4 regions of the Halomonas sp. BC1 genome follow, and region 2 is predicted to be linked to each of the others. Evidence: predicted binding sites of a transcription regulator. Region 2 holds the regulator's gene; each other region holds the start of a gene.
What was found. The regulator FNR, encoded in region 2, switches genes on or off when oxygen is low (the NO sensors DNR and NnrR bind a similar motif). The targets are predictions, from matches to a motif close to TTGATNTANATCAA.

Region 1: B7L72_RS11895 (anion permease) is a predicted target of FNR. The motif match lies at 1,357-1,370, and genes of this name have one in related genera.
Region 3: hemN (oxygen-independent coproporphyrinogen III oxidase) is a predicted target of FNR. The motif match lies at 1,003-1,016, and genes of this name have one in related genera.
Region 4: ubiT (ubiquinone anaerobic biosynthesis accessory factor UbiT) is a predicted target of FNR. The motif match lies at 2,109-2,122, and genes of this name have one in related genera.

What each region holds. Positions count from the first base shown of each region.
Region 1 is NZ_LFGS01000015.1:113,445-116,651, reverse strand. It holds partial or broken gene B7L72_RS11900 (FAD-binding protein) at 1-1,205, opposite strand, end outside; gene B7L72_RS11895 (anion permease) at 1,497-2,966, shown strand; gene menH (2-succinyl-6-hydroxy-2,4-cyclohexadiene-1-carboxylate synthase) at 3,006-3,207, opposite strand, start outside.
Region 2 is NZ_LFGS01000004.1:481,901-485,107, reverse strand. It holds gene B7L72_RS03840 (DNA polymerase III subunit epsilon) at 1-263, shown strand, start outside; gene ttcA (tRNA 2-thiocytidine(32) synthetase TtcA) at 379-1,290, shown strand; gene fnr (fumarate/nitrate reduction transcriptional regulator Fnr) at 1,277-2,029, opposite strand; gene hemN (oxygen-independent coproporphyrinogen III oxidase) at 2,090-3,207, opposite strand, start outside.
Region 3 is NZ_LFGS01000011.1:56,627-59,833, forward strand. It holds gene ubiU (ubiquinone anaerobic biosynthesis protein UbiU) at 1-944, opposite strand, end outside; gene hemN (oxygen-independent coproporphyrinogen III oxidase) at 1,186-2,571, shown strand; partial or broken gene B7L72_RS09075 (nitrate reductase subunit alpha) at 2,746-3,207, shown strand, end outside.
Region 4 is NZ_LFGS01000011.1:44,005-47,211, reverse strand. It holds gene B7L72_RS09015 (IS5 family transposase) at 1-124, opposite strand, end outside; gene hmpA (NO-inducible flavohemoprotein) at 302-1,474, shown strand; gene ubiT (ubiquinone anaerobic biosynthesis accessory factor UbiT) at 1,535-2,032, opposite strand; gene B7L72_RS09000 (nitrous oxide reductase accessory protein NosL) at 2,148-2,423, shown strand; gene B7L72_RS08995 (SirB2 family protein) at 2,587-2,973, opposite strand; gene B7L72_RS08990 (ribonucleotide reductase subunit alpha) at 2,985-3,207, opposite strand, start outside.

The sequences.
Region 1 (3,207 bases), on a different contig from region 2:
GTCAGCGAGTTGGAGCCCAGCCGGTTGGCCCCATGCAGACCTACCGAGGCACACTCCCCGGCGGCGTACAGCCCCGCAATGGTCGTTTCGCACTGGGGATCGGTTTCGATGCCGCCCATGGTGTAGTGCACCGCAGGCCGAATCGGGATCGGCTCCTTGACGGGGTCGACGTTGATATAGGATTTGGCCAGCTCGCAGATGAACGGCAGGCGCTCATGCAGATAGTCGGCGCCCAGGTGGCGAAGGTCGAGATAGACCACGTCGCTGTCGCCAAACTTGCCGGTACGCCCGGCCTGCTGCTCCTGCCAGAACGCCTGGGAGAGCTTGTCCCGAGGGCCCAGCTCCATGTACTTGTTTTCCGGCTTGCCCAGGGGTGTTTCCGGCCCCAGGCCGTAGTCCTGGAGGTAGCGGTACCCCTCCTTGTTGAGCAGAATACCGCCTTCCCCCCGGCACGCTTCGGTGATCAGGATGCCCGAGCCGGGCAGGCCGGTGGGGTGGTACTGCACGAACTCCATGTCGCGCAGCGCCACGCCGTGGCGGTAGGCCATGGCCATGCCGTCACCGGTGACGATGCCCGCATTGGTGTTGAAGCGAAACAGCCGCCCGGCTCCGCCGGTGGCCAACACCACTGCCTTGGCACGCAACAGCAGCAGCTCGCCCGTGGCGACCTGCAGGGCAATGACGCCCACCACGGCCCCTTCGTGCACGGCCAGGTCCAGCACGAAGTACTCGTCGAAGCGTTCGATCTCGGGGTATTTCAGCGAGGTCTGAAACAGCGTGTGCAGCATATGGAAGCCGGTCTTGTCGGCAGCAAACCAGGTGCGCGCCGTTTTCATGCCACCAAAGCGGCGCACCTGTATGCGGCCATCGGGCTGGCGGCTCCAGGGGCACCCCCAGCGCTCCATCTGCACCAGCTCCTGATAGGCATGGCGCACGAAGTAGTCCACCACGCCCTGCTCCACCAGCCAGTCGCCCCCGGAAACCGTGTCGTCGAAGTGCGCCTGAAACGAGTCCTCGTCACTGGTCACCGCGGCTGCGCCCCCTTCGGCTGCCACCGTGTGGGAACGCATGGGATACACCTTGGACACCAGCGCGATGCGCTGCGCGTGACCGCCCTGTTTGGCCTGCTCAGCGGCCGCGATAGCGGCCCGCAGGCCCGCGCCCCCACCGCCGACGATGACGATATCCACATCCTGCTGCTGCATGGCACCCCCTTGTTCGGCTGCACTTCTCATGACGGACTTCTCATGACGGGCTTCTCATGACGCGATTCCGGCCTGCGCACGGCCTGCCGCCCTGCTGATGAAGCGACGTTATCACAGCCCGGCAGGCTCTCGGCCTTGATCTAAAGCATGATTGATATAGATCAAATAAACCGCGACTTGCCTTGCCTATGCTTTCCCTGACACCCGTGAAACACCACGCTGAACCTCATCTCTGCTGTGCTCACTCAGGCAAGGCGCTACGGCTTGCCGACAACTTATCGAGAGACCGCCATGAACCTCAGCGCTTCGCTCCACTCTCGCTGGCCGCTGCTCGCGCCACTGGCCACCACGCTGGTGATCGCCCTGCTGCCTATCCCGGCCGGGCTACCGCCCCATGCCTGGTACTTCTTCGCCATCTTCATGGGCTGCGTGGTCGGCCTGATTCTGGAACCCCTGCCCGGCGCGGTCATCGGGCTGGTTGGCGTTACCCTGGTGGCGCTGCTTTCCCGCTGGGTGCTGTTCTCCCCGGAGCAGCTGGCCAACGACGGCTTCAACGCCGCCAACCAGGCCTTCGCCTGGGCGGTCTCGGGGTTCACCAACGCTACCGTCTGGCTGATTTTCGGTGCCTTCATGTTTGCCCTGGGGTATGAAAAGACCGGGCTGGGGCGGCGGATCTCGCTGTGGCTGGTGCACGCCATGGGCAAGCGCACGCTGACCCTGGGCTACGCGGTGATGATCGCCGATGGCATTCTGGCCCCCTTTACGCCCTCCAATACGGCGCGCAGCGCAGGCACCATCTATCCGGTCATTCGTAACCTGCCACCGCTGTACGACTCGCACCCCAACGACCCCAGCATGAAGCGTATGGGAAGCTTCCTGATGTGGACTGCCATTGCGGCCACCTGCGTGACCAGCTCGATGTTTCTCACCGCCCTGGCACCGAACCTGCTGGCCATCGCGCTCACCGAAAGCGCCACGGGCATCCATATCAGTTGGGGGCAGTGGTTCGTGGCGGTGGTGCCGGTGGGGGTCCTTCTGCTGCTGTTGGTGCCGCTGCTGTGCTACTGGCTGTGCGCCCCGGAGGTAAAGGCCGGGGATGAGATCTCCGACTGGGCGAAAGGGGAGCTGCAGAACCTGGGCCCGCTGACCCGCCACGAAATCGTGCTGGTTATCATGGTGGTCACCGCGCTGCTGCTGTGGATCTTCGCTGGCGACCGGGTATCGGCGTCGCTGGTGGGGCTGGTGGTCATCTGCGGCATGCTGCTGACCGGCATGGTGAGCTGGAACGACATTCTCGATAACCGCGCCGCCTGGAACACCTTCGTGTGGTTTGCCACCCTGGTGGCTCTGGCGGGTGGCTTGAGCCAGGTGGGCTTCGTGGGCTGGTTCGGCAACCTGGTAGGTGGGCAGATCAGCCACTTCGACCCACTGGTGGCCATGGTCGCCCTGGTGGTCATCTTCTATGTCCTGCACTACTTCTTCGCCAGCATCACCGCCCACGTGACCGCACTGCTGCCGGTCATGCTGGCGGCGGCTTCGGGCATTGCAGGGCTGGACATGCAGCTGTTCATTCTGCTGTTGCTGCCCACCCTGGGCTTCATGGGCATCCTGACCCCTTATGGCACCGGCCCCAGCCCGGTGTATTACGGCAGTGGCTACTTGCCCAGCGCGCTGTACTGGCGCCTGGGGGCCATCTTCGGGCTGCTGTTCCTGGTGGCCTGGCTGGCCATTGGTCTGCCCTGGCTACTGCTGATTCAGTGAGCCACGTACTGACTCAGTGCACCATGCGCTTGCCGCGCCTCAGCGCGGCAGCGTTTGTGCGAAGTGCTGCGCCAGTTGCTGTGCCAAATGCCCTGCCATGGCCTTGGGGTGTTCCACGTGCAGGTTATGGCCGCCCGGCAGCGCCCAGTGGCGCAGGCGCGGCGCGTGCTGCGCCAGGCGGTTGGCCAGGGTGTTGAACTTGTGGTCCCGCAGGCCGGAGAAATAGCCCACTGGCAGGTCG
Region 2 (3,207 bases):
AGCTGGATACCTTGCTGGCGCCGCTTGGTCGGATGTTCAAAGCCACGCTGGGGTTTGGGCTACCCAATGCCCAAGTCGATCTGGCCAGGCTGCACGCTCGTCAGCTACGCCGCTTGCATCCCCAGGCAGAGGTCGGCCCGAGCATCAACGAAGCGCTGTCATGCTGGTCTTTGCCGCTGGCCTGGCCCTCGGTGCACAGCGAGGCCACGGCGGCGGCGCTGCTCTATCAGCGCCTGCAGAGTGAGCGCCTTTTCACGGTGTGAGCCGACGCGCTGCCGCTCGGTGTGGCCAGAGGCCGACGATGGGTTTGTATTGGGTCGCGCCTGCGAGTCTTGTAGAATAGCCGCTGCTCCTTCACCCATCGGCAGTACAACGACCATGTTATCACCTGACTTTTTCGACCCCTCCTCGGCGACGCGTGCCACCAATGCGGCGCCTGAACAGCAGCCTGAACTTCAGGATGCCAAACAGAAGCGCGAATTCAACAAGTTGCAGAAGCGTCTTCGTCGTGAAGTGGGCAACGCCATCATCGATTACAACATGATCGATGAGGGTGATCGGGTCATGGTATGCCTGTCGGGTGGCAAGGACAGCTACACCATGCTGGAAATCCTGCGCAATCTGCAGCGCAATGCGCCGGTCAACTTTTCCCTGGTGGCAGTCAATCTCGACCAGAAACAGCCGGGCTTTCCCGAGCACGTGTTGCCCCGTTACCTTGATAAGCTGGGTGTGGAGTACCACATTCTGGAGCGGGATACCTATTCGGTGGTGAAGGAGAAAACCCCGGAAGGCAAGACCACCTGCGCGCTCTGCTCGCGGCTGCGTCGCGGGTCACTTTACGGGTTTGCCGAGGAGATCGGCGCCAACAAGATTGCCCTGGGTCACCACCGGGAAGACATCCTCGAGACGCTGTTTCTCAACATGTTCTTTGGCGGGACCTTGAAGGCCATGCCGCCCAAGCTGCTGTCCGACGACGGCAAGAACATCGTGATCCGCCCCCTGGCCTACTGCAAGGAAGCGGACATTGCCGAATTCTCACGGCTGATGGAGTTTCCGATCATTCCCTGCAACCTGTGCGGGTCGCAGCCCAACATGCAGCGTCAGATCGTCAAGGACATGCTGGCCGAATGGGACAAGAAGCACCCGGGTCGCTTGGAAAGCATGTTCAAGGCCGTCACCAATGTGGCGCCTTCCCAATTGGCCGACCGGGCGCTGTTCGACTTCGTCGGGCTGGAAGCCAAACAGGCGGCGCTGATGGAAGGGCGTATTCAGGCGTTCAACGTGAGCTGATCGCCTGCTCCTCTTCTTCGGCCAGGGTGATGAGCCGCTGCAGGTCGAGAATATTGACCTCTCGGCCCGAGACGGCCACCACGTTCTGCTGCTGAAAGCGGCTCAGGATACGGCTGACGGTCTCGACGGCCAAGCCCAGGTAGTTCCCCATATCGGCGCGGGACATGGAGAGCCGGAAGCTGTAGGGCGAGTAGCCGCGCCGCCGGAAGCGGTCGGAGAGGGTAATCAGGAAGCTGGCCAGCCGCTGGTCGGCGGTCTTGCGCGATAGCAGGCGCATCATGCGCCGATCGTCACGCAGCTCCTTGCTCATGCTGCGGTAAAGCTGGCCGCGCAGCTCCGGCAGCTCTTCCGATAGGGTGTCCAGGCGGTCGAAAGGAATCTCGCACACCGTGGTGGTTTCCAGGGCGATCACGCTGCCGGGATACTGCTCTTCATCGATACCATCCAACCCCACCAGCTCGCTGGGCAGATAGAAGTTGGTCAACTGATCGTTGCCGTTGCCTTCGCTGGTCACCTGTTTCAGGCTGCCGGAACGTACCGCATAGACGCTGGTGAACGCATCGCCCTGGCGAAACAGCGGTTCGCCCTTCTTGAGCGGTGCGCGGCGGCGGATGATGGCGTCGAACTGGCTCATATCCTCCAGCTCCAGAGCGAGCGGTAGGCACAGCGAGCTGAGGCTGCAGGTCTGGCAGCGCGCCTCTTGCAGCAGTGAACGTCGTTGGCTGGCAGGATATGGCATGTTGTTCTCCCTTTTCATTAGCCATCATAGGGTCAGGGGGTGGATATCTCAAGGTGCCGTTTATACGATCTTCGAGTAGCGTTGCGATGACTGGCTTGGCAGGCGCGCATCGAACGCCATGGCCAGGTGGCGAATCAGCAGCCGCCCGGTCGGTGTTGCCCGCAGGCGGTTCCCTTCGCGCTGCAGCAGGCCATCCCGCTCGGCGGGCTGCAGGCGCTCCAGCGCGCTGGCGAAGTAGGCGGGCGCGTCGATGTGCCAACGTTGGCCAACGCTGGCCAGGTCAATTTCCATATCGCACATCAGGCGCTCGATGACGTCTCTCCGCATTAGGTCGTCCTTATTTAAACGTACTCCTTTGACGGTTGCCAGCCGACCTTCATCCAATGCCGCTTCATACGCGGCCAGCTGGGTGGGGTTCTGGGCATACAGATCATCGATACGGGAAATGGCCGAAACGCCCAAGCCAATCAGGTCGCACTGGGCGTGGCTGGAGTAGCCCTGGAAGTTACGCTGCAGAGTGCCTTGGCGCTGGGCCTGGGCGAGGCTGTCGTCCGGGCGGGCAAAGTGGTCCATGCCGATATGCACATAGCCTGCCTGAGTGAGCATCTCGATGGTGGTGCGCAGGATCGCCAGCTTCTCGTCGGCGCTGGGCAGGTCTGTCTCGCTGATGCGCCGCTGGGGGGCAAAGCGGCTGGGCATGTGGGCGTAATTGAACACCGACAAGCGGGCCGGGTTGAGGTCGATGACCTGGCCAAGCGTGTCGGCAAAGCTCTGCTCGGTCTGAAACGGTAGCCCGTAAATCAGATCCAGATTGAGGGAGCGAAAGCCCAGCCGATGTGCTTCGTCCATCAGGGTTTCGGTCATGACCTTGGGCTGCACGCGGTTGATGGCCGCCTGTACCCTAGGGTTCAGGTCCTGGACGCCCAGACTGAGGCGATTGAAACCCAGCGACTGCAGGTGGCGCAGGGTAAAGACATCTGCTTCACGGGGGTCGATCTCGATGGCGTAATCGCGGTCAGGAGCGTTGGAGAGCCCAAACCTCGCGTCCAACCTGTCTACCAGGTCGCTCATTTGCGCCAGGGTCAGGAACGTTGGGGTGCCACCGCCCCAGTGCAGTTGCTGCACGGGCCGCCGAGTATCCAGATGGCGCGAGGTCAACACCATTTCACGATCGAGGC
Region 3 (3,207 bases), on a different contig from region 2:
AGCTCGGCAAGGCCGGCCATCCAGGCGGGGTCTGGATCAAAGCGCTCAGGCGGGGCCTCTAAGCGGTTGAGCGCCTGACGCCAGATCCCGGCCACTTTAGAGACATAGGCGGGACTGCGCTGACGACCTTCAATTTTGACGGCGCTAATACCCAGGTCGCGTAGCTCCGGCAATAGCTCCAGGGTATTGAGGCTGGTGGGTTCCTCAATGGCGTGATAGGTCTCGCCCGCCACCTCGAAGCGACCCTTGCATAGGGTGGGGTAGCCCGCGCGCTCGCCTTCGGCGTAGCGGTCGATAAGAACATTGTTAAGGCGCGACTCTAAGCCCTCAGGCGTTTCTTCCCAGCGGACATGGGCCGCTGGCGAGCAGACGCCCCGGGTATTGGGCGATTCGCCGGTCAGGTAGGAGGAGAGATAGCAGCGTCCTTCGGCCATGATGCACAGGCTGCCGAAAGCGAACACCTCCAGTTCTACCGGTGTTTGCTTGGCCAGGTCGCGTACCTGAGTGATTGACAGTACCCGTGGCAGTACGGCGCGCTTGATGCCGAAATGCTGGTGGTAAAAGCGAAGCGCTTCATGGCTGGTCGCCGAACCCTGCACTGAAAGGTGCCGCGAGATTTCAGGGTGATGGCGAGTAGCGTAGTCGAGCAGTCCCATATCGGCGAGAATCAGTGCATCCACGCCCAGTTCGGCGGCCTGGTCTACGGCCCGAGTCCAGTGTTGCCAGCCATCGGGCTGGGGATAGGTATTAATAGCGCAAAAAACGCGTTTGCCATGTCGGTGGGCGTAATCGATCCCCTCGCGGGCACGTTTGTCGGTAAAGTTTAGTCCGGCGAATTGCCGTGCGTTGGTGATGTTCTGGAAACCGAAATAGACAGCGTCGGCACCTTCATCTACGGCGCGCTTGAGGGCGGGCAGGTTGCCAGCGGGACATACAAGCTCCATAGCGAGACTCCTTGCGGGAAAAGTCCGAGCATTTTAGTCACCTATTTTTTGTCGGCTTTTGACACAGGTCATATCGGGGTGGCTTTCAAAAGAGGATAACGCTGCAGAGTAGGCAAGCTGGATGCAGGCAGTTTTTAAAACGTATATTGTATGAATATTAACCAATGCTTGCTGCACCCACTTCCAGAGATCTTTTTCAGAGACCTCTTTTAGAGCCCCTTTTCAGAGACCTTTTTCTATCATGCAAGATGAACTGCTCTTCAATCGCCCCCTGGTAGAGAAATATGACCGCCCAGGTCCGCGATACACCTCTTATCCCACCGCGCCCCAATTTCATGCTGCGTTTGCCGAGGATGATTACCGTAGCGCCGCCGAGCGCAGTAATCGGGTCGCAGTACCCAAGCCGCTTTCGGTCTATGTGCATATCCCGTTCTGCAAAAGCCTGTGCTACTACTGCGCCTGCAACAAAATCATTACTCATAATACCGAGCGAGCCGCCGAATACCTCCAGTGGTTAAAACAGGAGATACGTGTTCAGGGAGCGCTGTTCGATACCACCCGGCAAATGACCCAATTACATTTGGGCGGCGGCACCCCAACCTACTTAAGCAACGCCCAGCTAAGCGAACTGATGGCGGCGCTAGACGAAGCTTTTCACTTCGCTGCACCCGAAGAGCGCGAATTCTCGCTGGAGGTAGACCCCCGCACCGTGACCCCCGAACAGGTGTACGAGCTCTACACGCTGGGCTTCAATCGGTTGAGCTTCGGCGTTCAGGACTTCGATCACGACGTGCAGCAAGCGGTCAATCGCGTCCAGAGCGAAGAGCAGGTGGTATCCCTGGTCAAGGCTGCCCGCGAGGCGGGGTTTGAATCGGTCAGCGTTGACCTGATCTACGGTTTGCCGCTGCAGACGGTGGCGAGTTTCGATACGACGCTAACCAAGATTATTGACCTGCAACCGGACCGCATTGCCGCTTATAGCTACGCTCATCTGCCCGAACTGTTTAAAGCTCAGCGGCTAATTCGCCCTGAAGACATGCCGCCACCCGAGCGCAAACTGGAGCTGCTGGAGCTTACGATTAACCGCCTGACGGCCGCAGGGTATGTCTACATCGGCATGGATCACTTCGCCCTTCCGAATGACGAGCTGAGCTTGGCCCGTGAAAATGGCACTCTGCAGCGCAATTTTCAGGGCTACTCTACCCACGCCGACTGCGACATGATTGGGCTGGGCATTACCTCGATTGGTAAGGTGGGCGATACCTATAGCCAAAACGTCAAGGAAACTGCCCAGTATCAGCATCGCTTGGATGAAGGGCGTTTACCGGTCTTCCGTGGCTATCGCCTTAGCGATGACGACCGCCTGCGCCGCGATGTCATTAATACTCTGATGTGTCACGGCCGCCTTGAATTTGCCGCTATCGAGGCCCGGCACAACATCGATTTTCGCAGCTACTTCGCGAGTGCCTTGGCGAGCCTCGAAGAGATGGCGGACGACGGACTAATTGCTTTGCGCGACCATGAAATCGAGGTGCTGCCGTCGGGGCGATTGATGATCCGCAACCTGGCCATGGCGTTCGACGCCTACCTGAAACCAACGGAAAACCGTTATTCGCGCACGGTGTAATTTCAACAGCGCCAACCGTCTATTCCTTTACGTTGGCCGCTCTATCACCTTGGGGGTAGATAGGGTGTATATGGAGGTAATCACGCAGTAATTCTGATGTCGATCGCGCAGACTTCTCCTCATGGAACCCGCCTGACGGGTAACGCAAATTTCCGAGGAGCCTGGAGATCGACCATGAGTCACTTCATAGATCGGCTGAATTTCTTCCGCAAGTCCCGTGAGCCCTTCGCCAACGAACACGGTGAACTGCGCAGCGAATCCCGCCAATGGGAAGATAGCTATCGTGCCCGCTGGCAGCACGACAAAGTGGTCCGCAGCACCCACGGTGTTAACTGCACCGGTTCGTGTAGCTGGAAAATTTACGTTAAAAACGGTCTGGTGACCTGGGAGACCCAGCAGACCGACTACCCCCGTACCCGCCCCGACCTACCCAACCATGAACCGCGTGGCTGCCCACGCGGTGCCAGCTACTCCTGGTATATGTACAGCGCCAACCGTCTCAAGTACCCGTTGGTTCGCAAGCCGCTGCTGGCCCTATGGCGCGAAGCGCTCAAGGCGCATCCAGACCCGGTCGATGCTTGGGCGTCGATTGTCGAAGACCCGGCTAAGACCAAGCAGTACAAGCGTGCTCGCGGT
Region 4 (3,207 bases), on a different contig from region 2:
GCGACAACGCATCGATCAACCGTTGCCAAGGCACTAGCGACTCCATCTGGGCCAGAAACCGCTCGCGGCGGGTGACCTTCTTCTTGTTCTGGTGCTCTGCCTGGGCGAACGAGATCTGCTTCATAGGACGGCTCTGTCAGACGGTGGCGGGATGATCAGATTCTACCCCGCCGGTGTCGATCCGGCAGCTACGGCGGGATTTGTGCAGTGTTTCCTTAACAAGGCACCTTCCTGGTTGGTATTTATAGTTTTTGACGTTAAGATGCATGTGTAATGAATCTTAACGATTGAGGTATTACCCGTGCTAACACATGAGCAGGAAAAGCTGATCAACGCGACAGCTCCCGTCGTGGCCGAACACCTGAATGCGATTACACAGCGCTTCTATCCGCTGATGTTTACCCGTTACCCAGAGGTCAAGCCCCTCTTTAATGAGGTTCATCAGCAAAGCGGTGGTCAGCCCCGTGCCCTGGCCAACGCCGTGTTGGCCTATGTGCAACTACGCGGTAATCCAGCTCAGGCGCGGGCTACTCTGGATATTGTGGTCAGTAAACACGTCTCGCTAGGCATTCTTCCCGAGCAGTACCCTATTGTCGGTGAATGCCTGCTGGCAGCGATTGGCGAAGTGCTGGGTGATGCTGTCACCCCGGAAATCGCCGATGCGTGGGGCGCCCTATATAACGAGCTTGCCGCCTTGTTAATTGACCTCGAAGACCAGCGCTATCGTGAATTTGAGCAGCGCCCGGGCGGATGGCGCGGCACACGCCGTTTCAAGATTGCCAGTACCCAGCAGGAAAGTGCTTTAATTCGCTCTTTTATCCTTGAGCCAGAGGATGGAGGTCGTGTGGCTGAGCATGAGCCAGGTCAGTATATCGGTGTACGTCTAACCATTAATGGCGAGCTGGTTTATCGGCATTACAGCCTCTCAGACACGCCAAATGGTCAAAGCTATCGAATCTCGATCAAACGCGAAGAGCAGGGCCAAGTCAGCCGCCACTTCCACGATGTCTTACAACCCGGCGACACCTTGGAACTGCTACCGCCAGCAGGTGACCTCACGCTGATTGAAGGTGACGAACCACTGCTGCTTGCCAGCGGCGGCGTTGGGCAAACGCCCCTGCTCCCCATGGCAAGACATGCCTTGTCCCTTGGGCGGCAAGTCATCTATCTACACGCGGCTCTGGATGCCGACCACCAGGCCTTTAAAGGCGAATTAGAGGCGCTGAAGAGCGAGTATCCTCAACGTCTTAAGGCTGTCCGCATTCATGAGCGCGGCAACGAAGCCGAACATATTGGTCGTATCGACCGCAGCTTATTAGCTCACTACCTGCCTGATCTTAAGGCGCGCTGCTATTTCGTCGGCCCTCAAGGATTCATGACGGCGATTAACAGCGCTTTGTCCGAGCTGGGAGTCGACAAGGATCGCCGACACTTTGAGCACTTTGGGCCTTCACGCCCCCTCGACGCAGCTTAATTATGGACGGCCTCGGTATTATACTGGGGCCGCTTGTTAGTAGCAGTTCAGAAGTCTGGGTCACTCTTTGCGTACCAAACGCTCCAGCCCCAACAACAGTTCACCCAAACGCCCTTGTGCAAGGCCTTCCTCGCAACCGTCAAGTAGATTCTTGAGCGTCAACCCCAGCTCTGTATCCCCTTCAATGATTAAGCGACGCTGGAAAAACAGGCTGTCGGGATCTTCGCGGCGCGTGGCAAGGCACAAGAATTCACGCCAACCTCCACGAATGGTTGCCTCGCCTTTCTCGCGACATAACATCAAGCGCTGCGATTCAAGCGTCAGGCTTAGCGTCATACCTAAATCGGCGATGTTGAGACTAATGCACCGACCTTCCAAAGCATCGAATTCCCCCTCTGCAAGCGGCATAGCAAAAGTACGGTTGAGTAAAGGCTCGACGATATGTTGCTTAATTGTAAAAGGTACCCGTGGATCAAGGAGACGTATCAAATGGCTAGGCGTTATAGGAGGGGAAATGGAAAAAGAGGGCTTGGAAAAAGGTAAAGACAGCAATGACATAGCAGTCACTCCAGGGTAAAGGCATCATCGGCAAACACTAGGCCACTGATGCTAAGTGTTGCTGAGACGCACGGTAATGACATGCGTCAAGACTATGTGTTGCATCAGCCTGTTTATGGAGCGCCACAGTGACGCGCACAAATTCTGCTCCACGCTGGAGATGTTCGTTTTCCTCCAGCAACCCGAAAATCAGGCCCAGCTGCGCCACGCCTATGTGCATGATGTCGGCGTGACACCCTGGGAAGCACCTAAAGACGATGCCTTTATCCCTGCAGCAGACGCTTGGTATGTGGTCGGCCATGACCAGCGAGGCAGCATGGGCCACACCCTTGCGCCGTTCTCCAGCCATGAGCGTGCGAGCAGTTCGCAGAAGTTCATGGTGGCGAGATAATCGCCTATGACGATATCGACCTGGAATTACTCGCCCAGCTCGGGCGCCACGAAGGGAGCGGCCATGCCGCCCACTCAATGGCGCAATAAAAGTGAGGAGTGAGGAGTGAGGAGTGAGGAGTGAGGAGTGAGGAGTGAGGAGTGAGGCAGAAAATAGCCGCAATTCAGGCTAGCCAGGAAAGCGGGCTGTGATGAACAGCGGCCCCCACCATATAGGCGAAGATAGCCACCGCCACTACCGCTGCCAAGGCTCGCACCGTTGGCGTCGCCCCGCGCTTAATCGCAATGGTGCCAATACCGATATAGGCCAGCAGCGCCAGTAACTTGGCGCCAAGCCAAGGAAGCTGCCAGGGCCAAACGGAAAGCAACACCATCAAAGTCACCCCCAGCCCCAACAGAGCCGTATCGATGAGGTGAGGCAATACCTTGACCCAACGGGCGTTGAGTCGCGGGCTTTCCTGTACTGACCACCAGGCGCGCACTACGAAGAGTGTGATGCTCAGCGCAGCGGCCGTCATGTGCAGGTGCTTGATGAGGAAATAGTGCTCCATGGTAACCGTCCCTAGCCGACGTTAACCGCATTGCCGTGATGATCGAAGGCAAGATAAGCGGTGATATTACCCATTTGCAGCGACTGCATCATACGCTGGAGCTGCCGCTCGACTTCAGTGTCATCTTTTGGGTCGTCCATGGCAGCTGTGAAAACTAGATCCCATTCGATCTCAGTACGGCGTGACTCTTCGACCAACGCCGCCATGCTGGTCAGCTCCTCCGTCGACTTATCT